4 regions of the Paenibacillus sp. PSB04 genome follow, and region 1 is predicted to be linked to each of the others. Evidence: riboswitches for the same ligand, from Rfam matches in the RefSeq annotation. Region 1 holds a riboswitch; each other region holds the start of a gene.

Region 1 (4,621 bases):
AAGAAACGCCGCCGTTTCGGCACGGCTCATCGGTGCATCCGGATGGAAGGTGCTGTCAGGAAATCCGCTGGCCAGCCCATGTTTTGCGGCAATGGCAATTTCAAGATAAAAAGGATGGTTCTTAGGCACATCTGTATAGGTCATGCCGCCGCCCGCTTCTTGCTGCAGCTCCTGCGGATAAAGCTCCCGCACCATGAAAGTAACGGCCTGCGCTCTTGTGACTTGCCTTTCGGGCATAAACTTCCCGTAACCGTATCCAGCGACGGTTCCCCGTTCGGCCATATAGGTGATGCCGTCTTCCGCCCACTTCGAGTGCTGCAGATCGCTAAATCGTTCTTCCGCAGCTGCGCTTCCTGCCCATACGAGCACAGAACCGAGTACGGCACCGAATATCGTTATTAGTTTCCCATTCATCTGTTCCACCCCTGTTGCTGTTCTATATACGTTGATTAGACGCAATGGATGAATTTTTGTTGCGTTAATCCTTTGACACCCTGCACATCGTGAAAATATACGGATCCCCTACTCTGCAGGAAATAAGCCCTTACTCATAAGCCATTACACTCAAGCCATTACACTCAAGCCATTACTCCCACGGGATTACTCTTTCCCATCATATATATCCGCTGCTTTTACGCAAAAAAAGACCGCCGGCACAGATGCCGGGGCCTGATTACGAATGGTTTGAACCATCTGAATCGCTATTTTTTTAAATGATACGGTACCGTTGTCACAACAACATCTTTGCGGAATAAAAGATAAGTCCGGATCATCAAACTCGTCTGGTTGTGCAGCAGATTGTGCCAGCTCCGCTTTGGAATAAACTGCGGAATGATCACTGTGACCTGGTAGTTGGATTCGCTGGCTTTCCGGTGCACCGTATCGATAAATTTGCTAAGCGGATGAATGATGCTCCGGTACGGAGAATGCAGCGTCACAAGGCGCACGTCGGGCCGCCATTTTTGCCATTTTTCCTCAAACCGGTTCTCTTCTTCCCGTTCAAACGGAATATATACCGCAATGATCTGATCCGCCGCCAGCGACTTCGCATAATTCAGGGAATGCTCCACGACATGCGTAATGCCCGAAACGGGGAGAATGATTACATTGCCTTCGATCGGTACCGCCGGCTCGCACGTCGACAGCCGCAGCTGCTCGCCAACCGCCTCATAATGCTTCTTGATCCGGTGGAACAGATACACGATCAGCGGCAAAAAGATCAGTACCGGCCAGATCTGCGCAAACTTGGTTGCGAAGAACATCACCGACACCGTGAAGCTGATCAGCGCGCCGATCGTATTGATGACGAGCTTCGTCACCCAACCCTGCGGTTTTTCCCGGATCCATTTGACGATCATTCCCGTTTGCGAGAGCGTGAAAGGGATAAATACCCCTACCGCGTACAGTGGGATCAAATGTTCCGTCTGTCCGTGGAAAGCGACGATCAGCATGATGGACAGTAGCCCAAGGATGATGATTCCGTTCGAATATCCCAAACGGTCACCGCGGACAGTAAACATCCGGGGAATAAACCGGTCTTTGGCTAAATTGACCGCCAGCAGCGGAAACGCCGAATATCCGGTGTTGGCCGCCAGGATCAAGATCAGTGCCGTCGTGCCCTGGATGAAAAAGTACATAAAATTCCGTCCGAACGTCTGATTGGCAATCTGGGATACGACCGTCTCCTGGGGATTTGGGGATATACCCAAATAATAAGCAAGAAATACGATGCCCGAGAAGAGTACAGCCAGCAGAATCCCCATTGCCATCAAGGTTTTGGCCGCATTGTTCGGAGCCGGATCCTTGAAGTTCGGGATGGCGTTCGAGATCGCTTCGACCCCGGTCAGAGCGGAGCTGCCCGAGGCAAAAGCTTTTAAGAGCAGGAACAGGCTGATTCCCGCCACCGGCGTCCCGACCGGCGTATGCAAATGCGGTGAAACGTGACCTGTCACGATGTTGTACATACCAACGCCGATCAAAATGAACAGCGCGAAGGCGAACAGATACACCGGATAAGCCAGGATGGAGGCGGACTCGGTGACGCCCCGCAAATTCAGCAGCGTAATGAGGATGACGAAGGTGACGGCAATCCCCACCGTATGCTCATGCAGCGCCGGAAACGCTGAAGTCAGCGCGTCCGTGCCCGCCGAAACGCTGACCGCAACAGTCAGAATGTAATCTACCAGCAGCGATCCGCCGGCCACCAGCCCGGGATAGATTCCCAGATTCTGTTTGGAAACGACGTAAGCGCCGCCGCCATGCGGATAAGCGAAGATGATCTGCCGGTAGGATAAAATGAGTGCAGCCAGCAAAATCAGTACGCAGATTCCGATCGGTATCGAATACCAGAACGCCGCCGTGCTGACCGTGACCAGAACCAGCAAAATTTGCTCCGGCCCATACGCTACGGACGAAAGCGCATCGGAGGATAGAATGGCCAAAGCTTTTTTCTTATTCAGTTTTTGTTCTCCCAATTCGGTAGACTTCAGCGGCCGTCCGATCAAAAGTCTTTTCAATGCTGCCATAAAATGTTTGTCACCGCCAGTGTTAGAGTTGAAATGCTCATGATGTACCCGTTAGACACGTGTTCAACCCTTTTTGGGCACAACAAAAAAAGCCGCAGGAAAGCTGGACCTTCCCGTGGCTTTACGCGCACGACAAATCCCTCTTTCATAACGCTTACGAGGTTAGCTGACGGATTCGGGACCGAAAGTATCCCTACACTCAATAAATGAAGATCAAGTGATTCACCCCTGGGACGAAGGCTTAGCTTCCTCCCTTTGGTTCCCCCGCTCCTGATTTCAGAATTCAGCGATCAAGGAGTACTACGTTTCAGGTTCACAAGTTCACGATTACGAATTGAATCTTACTCCTTCCGGATGCCTGCTGTAAAGAAGCAAACGGTTTGAGATACGTATGAAAAAATTCAAAAGAACTTCATGTCAACGCTTACATTGGCGGCACTCTATTAATTTCTGGCTGTAGCTGTGCATATCGCTTGTTTACGCTATTAAATTCATATCGGACTTCTATATATTTCGATCCGCCGCATTCCTCAGCGAAGCCTCTACGGTATCCAGCCGGTTCAAGCAGTGATGCCGGACCATTTCGAGGTCGTTATCCAGCTGGTCTGGCTCCAGGTCACGCTGCAAAATATTCATGCACCAATGGGTCAGGTTTCTCAAATGATGGCGGTATGCATAATAACGCAGTAAATCCGGGTTCAGCTCCATCTGTTGACCTAGTTCCTGCTCATACCCTTTGAGAAAATGACCCAGTCCGTCCCCGATATACCCCACGATATCCAGCTCTGGGGGCGCGAGCATGGCTGCTTCCCAGTCCAGGACGACAAGCCGTCCGTCTGCGGTCTCCATCAGATTCCCTCCCCACAGATCACCGTGACAGAGCACATTGGGGGCCGGGTCAAGTACGAGACGTTCACGAACCCCTGTGATCTGGTGCAACAGCTCGGTTATGCGCGTTTGCTGAGGGATAACAAGCTCACGCAGCAGCTGGCTAGCTGGACTTGAACCGGGCTGAAGATGCTCAAGCTGCTCCAGGCATTGGATCAAACGTTCGGAAAAGGAGATATCATACGTTTCAACCGCAAGGCCGGATGTGGTAGTGAAAGGAGTCAACTGCCGAATTCGCGCCGCCAGCTGTCCAACACGCTCCAAGTTATGCTTGGAAAAAGGGTAAGCCTCAGCCCAGGTTTCTCCTTCGATAAATTGAAACAGTACCGCTGTGCAATCAGGAAGGGAAAGCAGAAAAGCACCGCTTAAGGTTCGGAATGGACAAGGCAATTCCATAAATCGGCCGGTCTGATGCAATTCCCACATAAACGGCACATAACGCCTGCAGCGAAGGATGCTTTGGCGGTGGCTGTCATTGCTATGGTCAAACAGTTTCAGATAGTATCGCGTTCCATTTTCTCCCTCCACCCGGTAAGAATAGGCCGAATCTCCATAAGGGATAAAAATAAGCCTCCGGGCAGCAATTCCGTAAGCTTCGTTCAAGTGATGCACAAAAGCCCCTTCGTCCATTCGATAAGACTGCCTCACTTCGCTCTCCCCTTTCCCCTTTACATCACGTAGCGCGGTTAAAAGCAATCAAGCCCGGTGTCTGTGTAACCCGGACTTGATCGCACTCACCTCTTAGGAGATTAAAACAATCTTTCATTCATTCACCAATGTTAACAGGCAATGTTAACCGATGTAGACCACCGCACCGCCGCGCCTGTACGCCTTTGGCAGTTCCGTCTCCAGCAGCTCGAGTCTGCGTAACATGTGGTCGAGGTCGTCCCCATGCATGTGGCTTCGCGCCCATTCTTTAAGCTGGGACACTTCGCCCAAGACAGACGGGATGTCCTCGGACTCCACGTCTGTACCGTCCTGGAAAAGTGCGACCCACTGCAAGTTCAGCTCTTCCACCGCCGGCACCCAATATTTCTGGAAAAAGGATTCCGTCGCCACCGGAAGCATAAAGGACCGTTCAAATTCGTCTTCCGGGTCCACAATAATGGCGCTGATTGACATGTTATTTCACCCCAAATCGAATGTTGAATGTATAATCCGGGAATTCTTGACGCAGCTTGTTCAAGCTGTTCTCCGCGGCTGTCCGT
Region 2 (4,621 bases), 1.8 Mb from region 1:
TAAGAAGAAAGTGCGACGACGATCATCGTGATCGTCGTGTAGTCCTTCAGGACGCCAAGCCGGAAATGGGCGACGAGATACGTAAGAATCATAGATACGACGGCGCCGACGAGAATGCCGCCAACGGCGGTTTTCACGAAGTCCCAGCCCATCGTCCCGATATGTAAGGAACCGCTGCCCGTCACCGCGGCCAGCAGCGCAAAGGTCAGAATCGAGCCGGTCGCATCGTTGAAGGCAGACTCGCTCTCCACCGTCTCCCGGACCCTTTCCTTGATCTTTACCTGCTTGAACACAGGAATGATCGAAGCGGGGTCAGTCGAGGCAATGACGGCGGCGGCCAGGAAGGCTACGAGCCAGTCCAGCCCGAACAGGTAATGCACGGCAGCTCCGACGATCAAGGTCGTGACGATAACGCCGGGAACGCTCAGCATAGAAAGTGTGATCCATACCTTCCGCAGCCCGCTCAGCTTCAGGTTACGGCCGCCGTCAAACAGAATAAGCGCCGACCCAACGGTGAGGATCAGCTGGTTGATGAGGGAGCTGCTTGTTTCGTTGATCAGATGCAGCCCCTGCCCAAGCAGCATGCCTGCCACGATAAACACAGCAACGTCCGGAAGCCTGAGCCAGGAGGCCAGTCTTCCGGACAGCATGCCGACGGCAATGATAAACAGCAGCAGTATTAAAATGTGATGAATAATTTCGGTCGTCGGGGATTCCATGTCTGTCTCACTTCCGGATTTATGACTTGACGTTCACCGCTTCGCTCTCGAAGCGGTCGATATTGCTGTTGGAGCCAATGATGACCATGATGTCGCCCGCATGCAGCTGGTCCATCGCCGTCGGCGCGACGATGACTCCCTCGGTACGATGGAGCGCAACAATGCTGCATCCGTACCGGGCTCTCGTATTGACTTCGCTCAGCGTCTTCCCGTTCAGGCATTGCGGTACGGTCATCTCCACGATGCTGTAATCTTTGGACAGCTCAATGTAATCCAGCAAATTCGGCGTCACGAGCTGGTGCGCCACCCGGATGCCCATGTCCCGCTCCGGAAAGATTACCCGGTCCACGCCCAGCTTGGACAAGGCTTTGCCGTGCAGCATGGAGATGGCCTTCGCCACTACGGTCTGAACGCCGAGTTCCTTCAGCAGGATTGCGGCCAGGATGCTCATCTGGATATCGTCCCCTATCGCCACGATTCCGCAGTCAAAATTGCGGATTCCCAGCGATTTGAGAACCTCCTCATCGGTTGCATCCGCCACCACGGCGTGGGTCAGATGCTCGCTCATATCATTGACCACTTCTTCATTGATGTCTACCCCAAGCACCTCATAACCCAGATCCATAAGCTCCATGGCCAAGCTTGAGCCGAACCTCCCTAAACCGATCACGACAAACTGCTGTGTTTTCATTTCTTTCCAGATGCTCCTTATCCTTTAATGTTGGTTCTATATATGGTTCTTATAACAATATTGAAACTTTGAATCACCCAAATTCCTTACCCGATAATGATCTTACCTTCGGGATGACGGTACAGCTCCTTGCCCTTCTTCGGACCAAGCGCGTAGGCGAAGGTCAGCGGCCCAAGACGGCCGGCAAACATCGTCAGGCAGATCAGGATTTTCCCGATCAAGGACAAATGCGGCGTCAGCCCGAGCGATAATCCTACGGTGCCGAAAGCCGAAGTCGTCTCGTACAGGATCATCAAAAAGCTGCTGTCTTCTGTTGTGGACAGAATCATCGATACGCCGACCACCAGAAACAAGGCCAGAAAGGTAATGGTCAACGCTTTGAAAATCCGCTCCTGCGCCAAACGGTACCGGTACAGGACGATATCGTCGCGGCCGCGGATCATCGCGATCACCGCACCGACGAGGATGGTGAACGTCGTGGTCTTGATCCCGCCCCCGGTAGAGCCCGGCGACGCGCCGATAAACATCAGAATGATCGTGAAAAATTGCGATGCCTGGCGCATATCTGCCAAGTTCAGCGTATTCGCCCCTGCCGTCCGCGGCGTGACCGACTGGAACAGCGAGGCGAGAATTTTGCCACCCCAATTCAGCGAACCGAGCGTCTTGGGATTCGTGAATTCAAAGATAAAGATGACGACTGCTCCGACCACAATCAGGGCACCGGTCATGGACAGCACCACTTTGCTGTGGAGCGACAGTTTCCGGTGTACCTGGTAATCCACCAGATCGGACATGACGATAAAGCCGATGCCGCCGGATACGATCAGAAACATCACGACAAAATTGACGAGCGGATCGTATACAAATCCCGTCAAGCTGTTAAAATGGCCGAACAGGTCAAATCCCGCATTATTGAACATGGACACGCCATGAAATATTCCAAAATAGATCGCTTTTCCAAGAGGCATATCGAACGACCACCGGATGGCAAGCAGCAGTGCTCCGCAGCCTTCGATCGTCAACGAAAAAAATATGACTTTCCGGATCAGACGGACGATGCCTTCCATCGTATTCTGATTCATCGCTTCCTGCAGCAGGAGCCGGTCCCGGAGTGAAATCCGGCGCTTGAAAGCCAGGGCAACCAGGGTAGCCATCGTCATAAAGCCGAGTCCCCCGACTTGAATCAGCAGCATAATGACTACTTGGCCGAACGTGCTGAAGTACAGCCCCGTGTCTTTGACAACCAAACCGGTCACGCAGGTCGCCGAGGTTGCCGTAAACAAGGCATCAATAAAACTCAGCGGTTTTCCCGTCGTGTTCGAAATCGGCAAGGTGAGCAGTATGGCTCCGATCAAAATAATGGCCGCAAAACCCAGAGTTAATATTTGCGGAGGGGCCAGCCGGAACCACTTCCATTTCCCAATCAATACATTCACCTCTTTAAAAAAGTCAAAAGAAAAAAAGCATCGGAAATCCAATGCCTTTCGGTTTGGCTCCTGCATGCACGACGCCTACGAGGTTAGCTGACGGATTCGGGCATGCACAGGTTGCCCTATTCGCGGACTAAAACATCCAACGAAATTCACCCCAAAAAATTGGTTCCCCCGTTTTCACTTGGAAATTCGGCGTTCTTATTCATTTGCATCAAAATTATAATCTTTATTGTAGGACTTCACAAAGGCCTTTTTCTGATGAATTGGATGGAAAACAGCCTGATTCGCAATGCAGGTGGACACGGTCTGCGGTTATCTTCTCTTTTCGATGGCTTTCCTTGATTTTCATCGTTTTTTCACCACTATTTTCAGGGTATACTGGTTTTGGGCGAATCTTCTATGTTATGTTTACCGTACTGTATTGGGGGGAATGGTATCTTTATCACATTCAAGGGGGGATTTCATGGACCGGTTAAACCAGCCGCTGGAAATCAGGGCCAATTATAAATGGCTGGGCATTTTGGGGGTCATCGGCCTTATTTTATTCTTTTTTGTACAAGTGTTTCCGCAGACGAGCTCGGAGACGCTAGAGGGGCAAACGACCAAGGTCATCAGCAAATCGGAGGCGGAAGCAGCCGCCAAAGCGTTTGCCTCGGACCGGTTGACTATTCAAACAGGCATTGCAGATAAGCCGCTCGTCACGTACCAGTCGGAATCGGACCTTTACGGTTATTTATCCAGAGAGAAGCTTCTTAACGAATATAACAAGAAATACGAATCGAAGTATCCTTATGACGTGTTCCGGGTGCGGCTGCCCGAGTCGAGCGATCAGGGATATGTCAATGTAGACGTACATATGAACACGGGCAAGGTCGTCGGGTTTTCCATCACGCCTCCGTACTCCAAGTATGCTGCCGCGATGGCTGAATCGAACGAAACCATGCGCAAGCAGAAACTGAGAATTGTGGAAGGCAACATGACGCTGGAGGATAAAGAGGAAATCGCCTCGTCCTGGCTGCAGAAGCTGGGCTATAACACCGGCTCCCTGAAAGTATCGAGCGGCAAGGATGAGCCCGGATTGATCTATACCGACTCCTCCTCGCACATCGGGGAATCGCAGTTGGAATTCAAGTTTGCCTTTGAGGATGGGGAGCTTCACTCCTTCCTCCCTGGATTTTCGGTCCCATCCGCTCATACGGCTTATGTAGAGAAGCAGACCAAAAGCGCCACGATGCTGACCATGCTGGGATACGGACTGTTTACGATCGTGCTCGGCATTCTCGCCATCATTTACAGTGCACTGACGCGGCGGTACACCTCCTTTGCACGCGGGCTGTTTTTGTCCTTGTTTTATTTTGTTGTCTCATTGCTGACGACTTATAACATGCTGCCAGTGCTGGAAGCGGAAGGCTTCTCCCAGTTCGGGATCATCGCGGCCATGGTCGTTCAGGTGATCCTGAGCATAGCCATGACGGTGCTCCTGTATTTCTCCCTGGTCGGCGGGGACGGACTATGGCGCAAAGCCGGTTACAACGCCTGGGCCCGCGCCAAAGAGCCTGGATATGGGCGTTACGTGCTCCACAGCATGTTCACCGGGTATTTGTGGGCGTTTATCCTGATGGGGGCGCAGTCGGTGATCTATCTCGTCCTGGACCGGACGATCCACAGCTGGTCCACGACGGACGCCTCGCAGTCCCCGTATAACATGCTGTATCCGTGGATGCTGCCGATCATGGCCTGGATGGCCGGCATCTCCGAGGAAGCCGTGTACCGCCTGT
Region 3 (4,621 bases), 2.0 Mb from region 1:
TGATCGTGTCCATCACGGTGACCTGGCTCTTCAGTGTGCCGCTGACGTACCTGCTCGGCATTTATTGGGGATACGGCCTGTACGGCATCTGGGCGGCTTTTATCGCCGACGAATGGCTGCGGGGCATCCTGCTCTGGGTCCGCTGGAGGAGCAAGGCCTGGCAGCGAAAAGCGCTGGTGCAGCTTCGCAGCGAGGAGCAGGCGCTGTAGCCGCCTGCGAAGGCAGCACAAAAGAACCGCCACTCGGGGATTATCCGGGGTGGCGGTTCTTTGTGCCGGCGCCGAACAGGGACAGATATGCCGAGGAGCGGCGGATCAAGGCGCGGGTATCCGTCGGGAACTCCGGGCCGAGCAGCGGGAGGCGGTTGACGGGAGCTTTCGCCTGGATTTCCGTATCAAGGTCAGCCGTCAGGCCGGAGATCGCAAGCGACGTTCCTCCCCCGATGCGCAGCGATGTTGCAGCTCCTTCGGCGTAAGCCGTACGGTTCAGCTTGAGAAGGCCGACATCAAGGGATCTTCCCATCTGTTCGGCTGTTGTGCGCGCGGTATGCTGCTCCAGGCGTGACCTGACATCAAGCAGCGCCATCAGCGCGAGCGGGTACTGATTGTGGTCCGGATGCTTCAGAATGTTCATGGCCGTCGCGGTGATGGCCTCTTCCAGCGTCAGGCCGCAAATATAGCGCAGGCGGCAGCCCCACCGTACCAGATCGAAGGCTTGCTTGCCTGAGCACAGCAGGCCCTCGGCAAGCCCTTCCTCGCCGGAGTAAGGCAGCTTTAAAATGCCGATCCGGCAGTTTTCCAGCCAGCCCAGGCTGTGGTGCTGGTATCTTGGAAGAACGATTTCAAACAGTTCGATGGTGGGAATCAAAGCCCGGTTCATCGTGACATCCTCCTTGACCGTGATTTCATGGATACTCCCTGCCGTCTTGTTCCGGATCGTCACGGCCAGTAGGGTTCCATACATGTGTCCGATTGGTAAACTATCCGCATCATACGTCCAAGGGATATCTTTGGCAAGAAGACGAGGCGGATTTTTCGGATCAAAACCTGCATCTTTCCAGCGCAAAGTCCAAAATTCCGGCAAAAAGCCGCTTTTTTTCAGCCTAGCGGCTTCAGCCCTATATCGGCATTATATTCCTATCCAATGGGCGGGTTCAGCCATTTGAATGGCTTCCCGCCTTCAGTTATCCAGCAAAGCTAAGGAAAGCGGTAGGAAAGGCCGTAAAACAATGATTCCTACGGATTAGGACCCGTTTTCCCATCAGATCCCCAAATAAAGCAGGGAATCGTATCGTTTCCCTGCTTTACAGTTCGCCGTCCCAGGCGTATATTCATTTCATCATCCAATAGAGTAAGATTTGCGACTTGATGAACGCTGAATTTTCCGATGAAAAGCGGGGGAACCAATCGCAGTCCTCGTCCCACGGAGCTTTATGCTGGGGCTTGCGGCTTGCAGGGGTGAATCGGAGGCAGGATAATGCCTGTTTCCGTAGGGCTACTCTCACGGCCCGAATCCGTCAGCTAACCTCGTAAGCGTAGTTGAGAGCGGAGGAAACTGTGATTTGACGCATCAACACAGGGTATCTGCTCTGTGTTTTTCTGTGCGCTCATTTTGAAGAATGAAGCGTGTACATGGAATATGTCTATTCGCTGAATTTCCGCCGGAGGGCGGAAAGCGGGGGAACCGGTCGTGTCTGCAGCATCCGCTGCGGCCATATGGGGTGAATCTCGAAAGTGATGAGTAGGGCTACTCTTGGGCCCGAATCCGTCAGCTAACCACGCAAGCGTGTTAAGAGAGGCAGCTGTTATTCATGCAGATGGCAAGGCTTATTCGGCCTTGGATTTGGAAGCATGGAAGAGTGTCCTCTTTCCGGTGCTTCTTTTTTGTTGTTTTAACAAAGAGAAGCATCGATTCCCAAGCGGGCGGCGCCCGCGATTTTGTACAAACAGAGAAAACAGGTTATGTGGGAGAGAGGAGAACATGAAGTGCCTCAGATACAAGTAAACGGAACCACGTTATATTATGAAATTCACGGCATCGGCACGCCTATCGTGTTCATTCACGGGCATTTGTCGTCCCATCATATGTTTGAGCCCCAGGTCGAATATTTCAGCAAGCGGGCAAAGGTGATTGTACTGGACCTCCGGGGTTACGGCAATTCGGGGAAGCTTGACGTGGAGGTCGGGCACATTATGGAAACCCAATGCAGCGATCTGTGCGAGCTGCTCAATAAGCTGCATATTTCGCAGGCGACGCTTGTCGGCTGTTCCAGCGGAAGCGTGCTCGCCCAGACGTTTGCCGCCCTTCATCCGGACCGGGTCAGCGCCCTGGTACTCGTGGACAGCTACTTCGCGGGATGCTTCGGGAAAAAGAACCATTTGCTGAATATTTGCGAGGCGTGCAGCTGGCTGTCTTATTATTTGCCTGCGGAGTTTTTCCTCCGGTCGCTGCGGGTGACGTATAACCGGTGGAGACCAGTCTACAGCATCCTGCGCAAGGAGCTGTACCACAAGCGGCCGACAGAGTCGATCAAGCAGCGTATGGAACTGCTGCGTATGGAGATGCCCGCCAATTTGGCGCGGCTGCCGATGCCCGTACTGTGCGTCGCAGGCAGCCAAAGCGAGTGGTTCGTCAAGCAAATGCAGCGGGCGGCCACCCTGTTCCGGCATGTGCAGCTGGCGACGATCGAGGATGCAATGTATCCGACCCATTTATGCCAGCCCCATGCATTCAACCGCATGCTGCTGAACTTTTTGATGGACCAGCATATTTACCGGACCCGGGAAGCCTATGGAGGATAGTCCGCGGTCATGGGATTTGCCTCCTGGAAAGAAAATCGCATCTTGAATCGCACTGGCCCTAACCAAACGATCTACTCGCTATATTAGCTAATCAGTTAACCGCCCGATAAGAAGGCGGTTAACTGAGCTCTAGCGAGTATTCGTTTTTTCAATGAGACTGATTATATTAAAAAGGGAGGGATGAACCGTCCATCAATATCGGTGAACCCGTATTCCTGGGCAAGATCACCAACCTGTAGTACCAGTCCGTTTTTCAGTTTCACCTCATCATCCCCAGCTAGGGCTGACACCGCTCGCCCTACGTAGTACGGCGACTCCGTGTGTTTCAGAGCCTCAACCTCTTTCCAATGAGCTTCATCTGTACCGAAGTTCCTTAATACCAGTTCTGTTCTCATCCAGCCAGGGGAGACCGCTACCACGGTTATTTCAGTGCTTTTGAGATCATGAGCTAATCCGAGCACTGAGCGGTTAATGGTATTCTTGGCGAGGTCGTAATAGAAAGTTCCTAAATACTTATCCTGATCCTGAAATGTGGTATGTACGATCAATCCAGAATCAGCTTCCAGCATAAGCGGGATCGCATAATGGTTTGTCGCTATTTGTGGGCGTACTCCATTCTGAAACATAGCATCCCACATGTTCAGCGGATATTCCCAGAATGGTTTGGATTGTAAATTCACTTCCAAGTCATGCAGTCCCCAGACGTTATTCACTAGGATATGGAGCCGTCCTTGTTCCTGTCGGATTCTCTCGATCAAAGCCTGTGTATCCTCATCACGGGTATGATCGCAACGACATGCGTACGCCTCTCCTCCATGACTTCGAATCTCCTCCACAGTTTCATCGATACTGCCTGGAAAACCGTGTGTAGTCGTCCCTCGTAAACTTCTTCCGGATACATAAACTACTGCTCCGGCTTTCCCAAGCTCAACGGCAATCCCACGTCCTGCTCCCCGGCTTCCTCCGGTTACGAGAGCGATTTTCCCAGCGAGTCTCTTCAAGTTCATCTACTCCTTCGCAGTTATTTATTTCATCATACTAAAGTAATGCGTCATTAACTGTCGTATTTGAGGATGAACGATTGATTTTTGCAATCAATGAAAAGGCACACTTGAAAGTTAGGCATATTGCTAATTTGTTATTTGCGGCTATACCGATAAAATACGTTATGGGAATCTGGGCTGCGGTGTGCAGCCTTTTTTAGGTTGGTGAAAGTGCTTGTGCCATTGACAGGCAGGGATATAATGGAGAGATATCATCATGGCATAAAAGGAGGAAAAGTTGTGGCAACCATAGAAGATTTGATGAAGCTGGACATTCGCATCGGAACGGTGGTCAAGGCGGAGCCTTTTCCGGAGGCGCGCAAGCCGGCGATCAAGCTGAGCATTGATTTCGGGGAGCTTGGAGTCAAGCGTTCCTCGGCCCAGATTACGAGAAGGTATACCCCGGAGCAACTGGTCGGCCGCCAGGTAGCCGCCGTCGTTAATTTTCCCGTGCGGCGGATTGCCGGATATGAATCGGAAGTGCTCGTTCTCGGCGGAGTTCCGGAAGAGGGCGATGTGGTGCTGCTGGCCCCTGATGTGCCTGTCGGCAACGGCACGCCCATTGCTTGAACATTTAACAAAACGAAAGGATGGATACCGATGATTCTGCGCCCAACGAAGGAAGACTACAACGAAGGTTTCGCCCAGTATGTCTCTCTCGTACCTGAGGGGAACCTCGAGGAGATTCTGAACGGGTCTCTGAACCGGACGAACGCGTTTTATTCTGCACTGACGGAAGACAAGGCGAATTACCGCTATGCGCCAGGCAAATGGAGC
Region 4 (4,621 bases), 1.7 Mb from region 1:
GCTATATGCTTTGCCGGTTCCTTGTTATCTTTCATACTCAGCGGTATTTTGACCAGCCAAGCGAAAACAAAGAAGGAGATTGCATCATAAATGCAAGAAACTCATATGGATATTCTAAATTTTCCGAAATTTAACATCCTGAGTATATGTGAGAATGAGTTTGAATTTCTAATTCAAATGGTGACGAACTCTCCACCTTTGGCTTGCCCTCATTGTGGATGTATAGCCAACCTCTACAAACACGATAGCAGGGAACAGAATTGTATGGACTTGCCTCTTCACGGCAAGCGTGTAAGCCTTCTCATAAAGCGTCAGAGATATTGCTGTAGAGACTGCAATCGAACCTTTTGGGAACACTTAGACCACACCATAGACAAAAAGCGAAACTGCACCAAACGATTATTGTCTTATATAGAGACGCAAAGCATTGAACGTACGTTTGTTAGCATATCCGAGGATGTTGGATTGCATGAAAAAACAATACGCAACATCTTTCGAGATTACATCAACCGTCTTAGAGAAACGCATCGATATGAAACTCCCAATTGGCTTGGGATTGACGAAATTCACATCATTAAACCAAGATGCGTTTTAACCAACATTGAGGAATGTACCTTGTTGGATGTTTTGCCAAATCGTAATAAGGAAACCGTTGCAGATTACCTCTTACGCCTTCCAAATAGAGGACAAATCCGATACGTCACTATGGATATGTGGCAACCGTATAAGGACGCCGTAAGGGCTGTATTGCCAAAAGCTCTTATCATCGTAGATAAATTTCACGTTGTCCGTATGGCAAACCAAGCGTTAGAAACCATTCGTAAGCAGATCCTTGAAGGATTATCGCCAAAAGAACGCCGCGGGCTGATGCCAGGCCGTTTTATCCTCTTAAAACGGGATATAGAGCTTACAGAGAAGGATCGGATTACGCTAGACCTTTGGAGAAAGAATCATCCGTCTCTCGTCACTGCTTATAACTTAAAGGAATTATATTTGGATATTTGGGAATGTGATAACAGACAAACGGCATTTCTTAAATACAACGAATGGAAAGTTAAAGTACCAACGGACCTGCGAACCGCTTTTGAACCACTGACAAAGGCTATGAAGAACTGGGAAGAAGAAATATTCGCTTATTTCGACCATCGCATTCGCATTCCAGATGCTTATACGGAATCTCTAATTAGACTTATTCGAGTCATTAATCGTTTAAGAAGGGGATACTCTTTTGAGGCCCTAAGAGCCAAGATACTCTTTACAGAGGGACTTAGAAAGCAATGCAACCCAAAGTACCAGAGGCGGTTTGATAACTACCATCTACGGGAGGAAAACTTCCCGATGTTTAATAAGCCAGCTATCGAAGTTGTTCGTGAGCCAGAAGAAATAATCTTCCTTGGAATTGATTTTTCCACCTTAATCGATAAATTGGAGAAGGACGAATGTTGACGATACCCGGCGTTTAATAGTCAAAAAGAGATGTCATTGCACTGGATCCATGGTGAGATGATTTCTCTTTTTTGTTTGTCTAAGGTATATTCAGATTTTTGTACGAAAGCAAACATTGAATGAATAAGGTTGTCCTCTAAACTCTGCCCCGGGCAGAGTTTTTGAGAGTGGTCCGGGAAACCTTCACAAGTTCTTCATAAGTTTTGGGTAGAATGTTTGGGAGATGAGGATTCAATCCAAATAGAAATATGCAAAGGTGTGTGACAAACTGTGAAAAAAGTATTCATTTTTATTAGCCTTGCAGCAATCCTGGTACTAAGTGCGTGTGGAAACAAGGATAACGCAAACAATAATACGAACATGGACATGGGCAGCGACCATTCAAATATGGGGGATATGGGCAGCATGAACCATTCGGGTTCGGGTGAGGTTCCTGAAGGGTTGAAAGAAGCTCAAAATCCCACCTTCAAAGTTGGAGATGAGGTTGTGATCCATGCCAAGCATATGGAAGGGATGGATGGTGCCAAGGCTAAGGTGGTTGGGGCCTACGACACGGTGGCTTATGCTGTAACGTATACTCCAACCACTGGAGGTGAACCCGTCCCCAATCACAAGTGGATTATCCAGGAGGAAATAAAGGATGCGGGTAGTGAGCCCTTGCAGCCAGGAACTAAGGTGACCATCGAGGCTGATCACATGGAAGGTATGAAAGGCGCAGAGGGCACCATTGACTCTACTGAAAAAACAACGGTATATATGGTTGACTATACGCCAACTACAGGAGGAAACCCCGTTAAGAATCATCAATGGGTAGTCGAAAGTGAGCTTTCTAAATAGAGTATTTTTTAGCAGGTGAGTGAAGTGATGCTGCGTGGCACAAGACGGCGAGTTCCTTTCTCCTTATGTACGTTATATGACTGATACTGTAAATATTGGATATGGGCAGCGTTATGACGTGTTATCGACAAGCTCAATGAAGATCATGGTTCGACTGTGTACTGACGGATAAATTAACCGATCTGACAATGCCAGATCGGTTTTTTGTTTGGCGTCTATATGATGATTTGCCTTAGTTTTTTTGTTGCTCGGAATCAATCCTTTACAAAATTGTTATTTTTTCTTGCTTAACATGTTCCGTTACCAAGATAAGTACCTCGATTTCGGGAATAGTAATCGACAAACTTTACTCAGCTTCGCTGAAACTTCCATAAAATTCAACAAATATCAGTAAAATAGTTACGATTAACGGGAATCTATTAATTAGCCATTGACAAAAAAACTGATTATATACTACATTATGTAGGGTTACATTTTTTTAATCATTATTGCCGAATTTCTTGATACTGAAAACGGGGGAACCATTTTTGGGTGAAATATTCTCATTGAAGAATAGAGGGAACCTTCTACCGAACCCTTAGCTAACTCCGTAGGCATCGGAAGGAGAACTACATCGTGAAGAAAGTAATACTGTCAATGTTAGGTGCGGCCATTGTTTTTTCAGCAAGTGCAACCAGTTCCTTTGCCAGCTCCGTTAAACTCGAAAGTGAGGTGGATAAGGTCGTAGGCACTCCTTATCAGTGGGGCGGCACATCAGTGGCTGGTTTTGACTGTTCCGGTTTTATTTTATACATATTCGATAAATTCAATTTAGATTTACCCCGCACATCTAAAACACAGGCTCAAGCCGGAACTCCAGTAGATCGTGAAAACCTTAGAGCAGGAGACCTGGTATTCTTTAATACGGACGGTACGGGAATATCCCACGCGGGTATTTATATCGGCAATAATGAGTTTGCACATTCTTCAAGCAGTAAAGGCGTTACCATTAGCAAATTATCGGATTCATATTATAAAAATCGGTATGTTACAGCACGCCGCGTCGTGAGTCAGCAAAGTTACCTGAAAATGATCAGTGAAATTTGATCTAGTCGGGATAATCTACCTAAATCAAAAATGAAAGCACCGGCTGAAGTCAGCCGGTGCGTTTTGTTGTTTATTCAGGGACGTTGTTCACATTGGGATCAGGCGTATAATTATTTTGATAATCATCATACATCACATCAGTTACCATTCCAGCGGAGGCGTGGTGTAAATCGTGGCAATGGAACATCCATTCACCGGGGTTGTCAGCTTCAAAAGCAACTTCATACGTTTCGCCAGGTTTGACGTTCAGCGTGTCTTTCATGATCGGAGATCCTTGTACTGGCTTGCCATTCTTGCTCAAGACTTGGAAGAAATGGCCGTGCAGGTGCATCGGGTGATCGTCCATTCTGGATTGATTTACAAAGGTCACCTTTACCTTATCTCCTTTTTTTACTTTGATTGTATCCGTGTCCGGAAAAACCTTTCCATTGATCGTGTAAACCATATCTCCATTTCTCATCTCGGTATTCAGATTCATCGTCACGTCTTCATCAAAGCTTTGATCCAAAGAAAATGCGGATGCAGACATGGTTCCGTACTTCTCCAAATCAAAATCGGGAAGTTCTTCGAAGGCATCGGAAGGGTCGGGCTTCGCATTAGAACCTTCGTATTGAATAACGGCTCTCATGTTTTGTGCTCGATTATCCTTTGCGTGTTCTTCCAGCAACCAATTTCCTGGATAATCTGCGGTAAATTCAATGTCATACCGTTCTCCGGGAGCAATCGAGACGAATTGATCCTTGATCACAGCCGGGTCATTCACGGGCTGCCCGTCGGATGCAACAACCTTAAAGGAATGACCGTGTAAATGCATCCGGTGCGTAATGTAGCCGGCGTTAATCAACCGAAGTTTTACTTTTTCACCCTCTTTAACGGTAAGCTTATCGATCGCATCACCTGTTTTTCCGTTGATCGTATAAAGGTCATACATACTCATATCATGTCCTGACATATTCATCCCATCGTTATCCATGTCCATATCCCCAGAACTCATCCATTCATCGAGCACAAGGGTGTAATCGCGGTCAGCGGTATCTTGGGGGTCTTCGACTACAAGAGAACCATACAAGCCTTTGTCCACTTGATTCACACTGTCTTGATGTGAATGGTACCAATAAGTACCCGGTACGGTAGCTTTAAATTCATAGGTGAAGGTTTTTCCGGGTTCAACAGCATCTTGTGTGACTCCTGGAATTCCGTCCATGTTGTTTGGAACCGGATAGCCGTGCCAATGGATGGAGACAGGCTGCTT

The links. Region 1 has a riboswitch for cyclic di-AMP ahead of K2F33_RS23150 (APC family permease). Riboswitches for the same ligand answer to the same signal wherever they lie in the genome.
Region 2: it holds a riboswitch for cyclic di-AMP, as region 1 does, so the genes downstream of both, K2F33_RS14555 (TrkH family potassium uptake protein) here and K2F33_RS23150 (APC family permease) in region 1, are expected to answer to the same signal.
Region 3: it holds a riboswitch for cyclic di-AMP, as region 1 does, so the genes downstream of both, K2F33_RS32200 (alpha/beta fold hydrolase) here and K2F33_RS23150 (APC family permease) in region 1, are expected to answer to the same signal.
Region 4: it holds a riboswitch for cyclic di-AMP, as region 1 does, so the genes downstream of both, K2F33_RS30920 (C40 family peptidase) here and K2F33_RS23150 (APC family permease) in region 1, are expected to answer to the same signal.

The regions. Positions count from the first base shown of each region.
Region 1 is NZ_CP081301.1:4,989,349-4,993,969, forward strand. It holds gene K2F33_RS23145 (glycoside hydrolase family 3 N-terminal domain-containing protein) at 1-414, opposite strand, end outside; gene K2F33_RS23150 (APC family permease) at 702-2,525, opposite strand; cyclic di-AMP (ydaO/yuaA leader) riboswitch at 2,661-2,824, opposite strand; gene K2F33_RS23155 (phosphotransferase enzyme family protein) at 3,030-4,061, opposite strand; gene K2F33_RS23160 (hypothetical protein) at 4,206-4,535, opposite strand; gene K2F33_RS23165 (PrsW family intramembrane metalloprotease) at 4,537-4,621, opposite strand, start outside.
Region 2 is NZ_CP081301.1:3,158,897-3,163,517, reverse strand. It holds gene K2F33_RS14565 (cation:proton antiporter) at 1-719, opposite strand, end outside; gene K2F33_RS14560 (potassium channel family protein) at 739-1,410, opposite strand; gene K2F33_RS14555 (TrkH family potassium uptake protein) at 1,497-2,837, opposite strand; cyclic di-AMP (ydaO/yuaA leader) riboswitch at 2,905-3,048, opposite strand; gene K2F33_RS14550 (CPBP family intramembrane glutamic endopeptidase) at 3,307-4,621, shown strand, end outside.
Region 3 is NZ_CP081301.1:7,018,219-7,022,839, reverse strand. It holds gene K2F33_RS32210 (MATE family efflux transporter) at 1-209, shown strand, start outside; gene K2F33_RS32205 (hypothetical protein) at 250-879, opposite strand; cyclic di-AMP (ydaO/yuaA leader) riboswitch at 1,363-1,550, shown strand; cyclic di-AMP (ydaO/yuaA leader) riboswitch at 1,638-1,802, shown strand; gene K2F33_RS32200 (alpha/beta fold hydrolase) at 1,986-2,801, shown strand; gene K2F33_RS32195 (SDR family NAD(P)-dependent oxidoreductase) at 2,963-3,808, opposite strand; gene csaA (chaperone CsaA) at 4,085-4,414, shown strand; gene K2F33_RS32185 (DinB family protein) at 4,445-4,621, shown strand, end outside.
Region 4 is NZ_CP081301.1:6,735,060-6,739,680, reverse strand. It holds gene K2F33_RS30935 (MFS transporter) at 1-90, shown strand, start outside; gene K2F33_RS30930 (ISL3 family transposase) at 91-1,446, shown strand; gene K2F33_RS30925 (YdhK family protein) at 1,717-2,283, shown strand; cyclic di-AMP (ydaO/yuaA leader) riboswitch at 2,763-2,894, shown strand; gene K2F33_RS30920 (C40 family peptidase) at 2,899-3,369, shown strand; gene K2F33_RS30915 (multicopper oxidase family protein) at 3,440-4,621, opposite strand, start outside.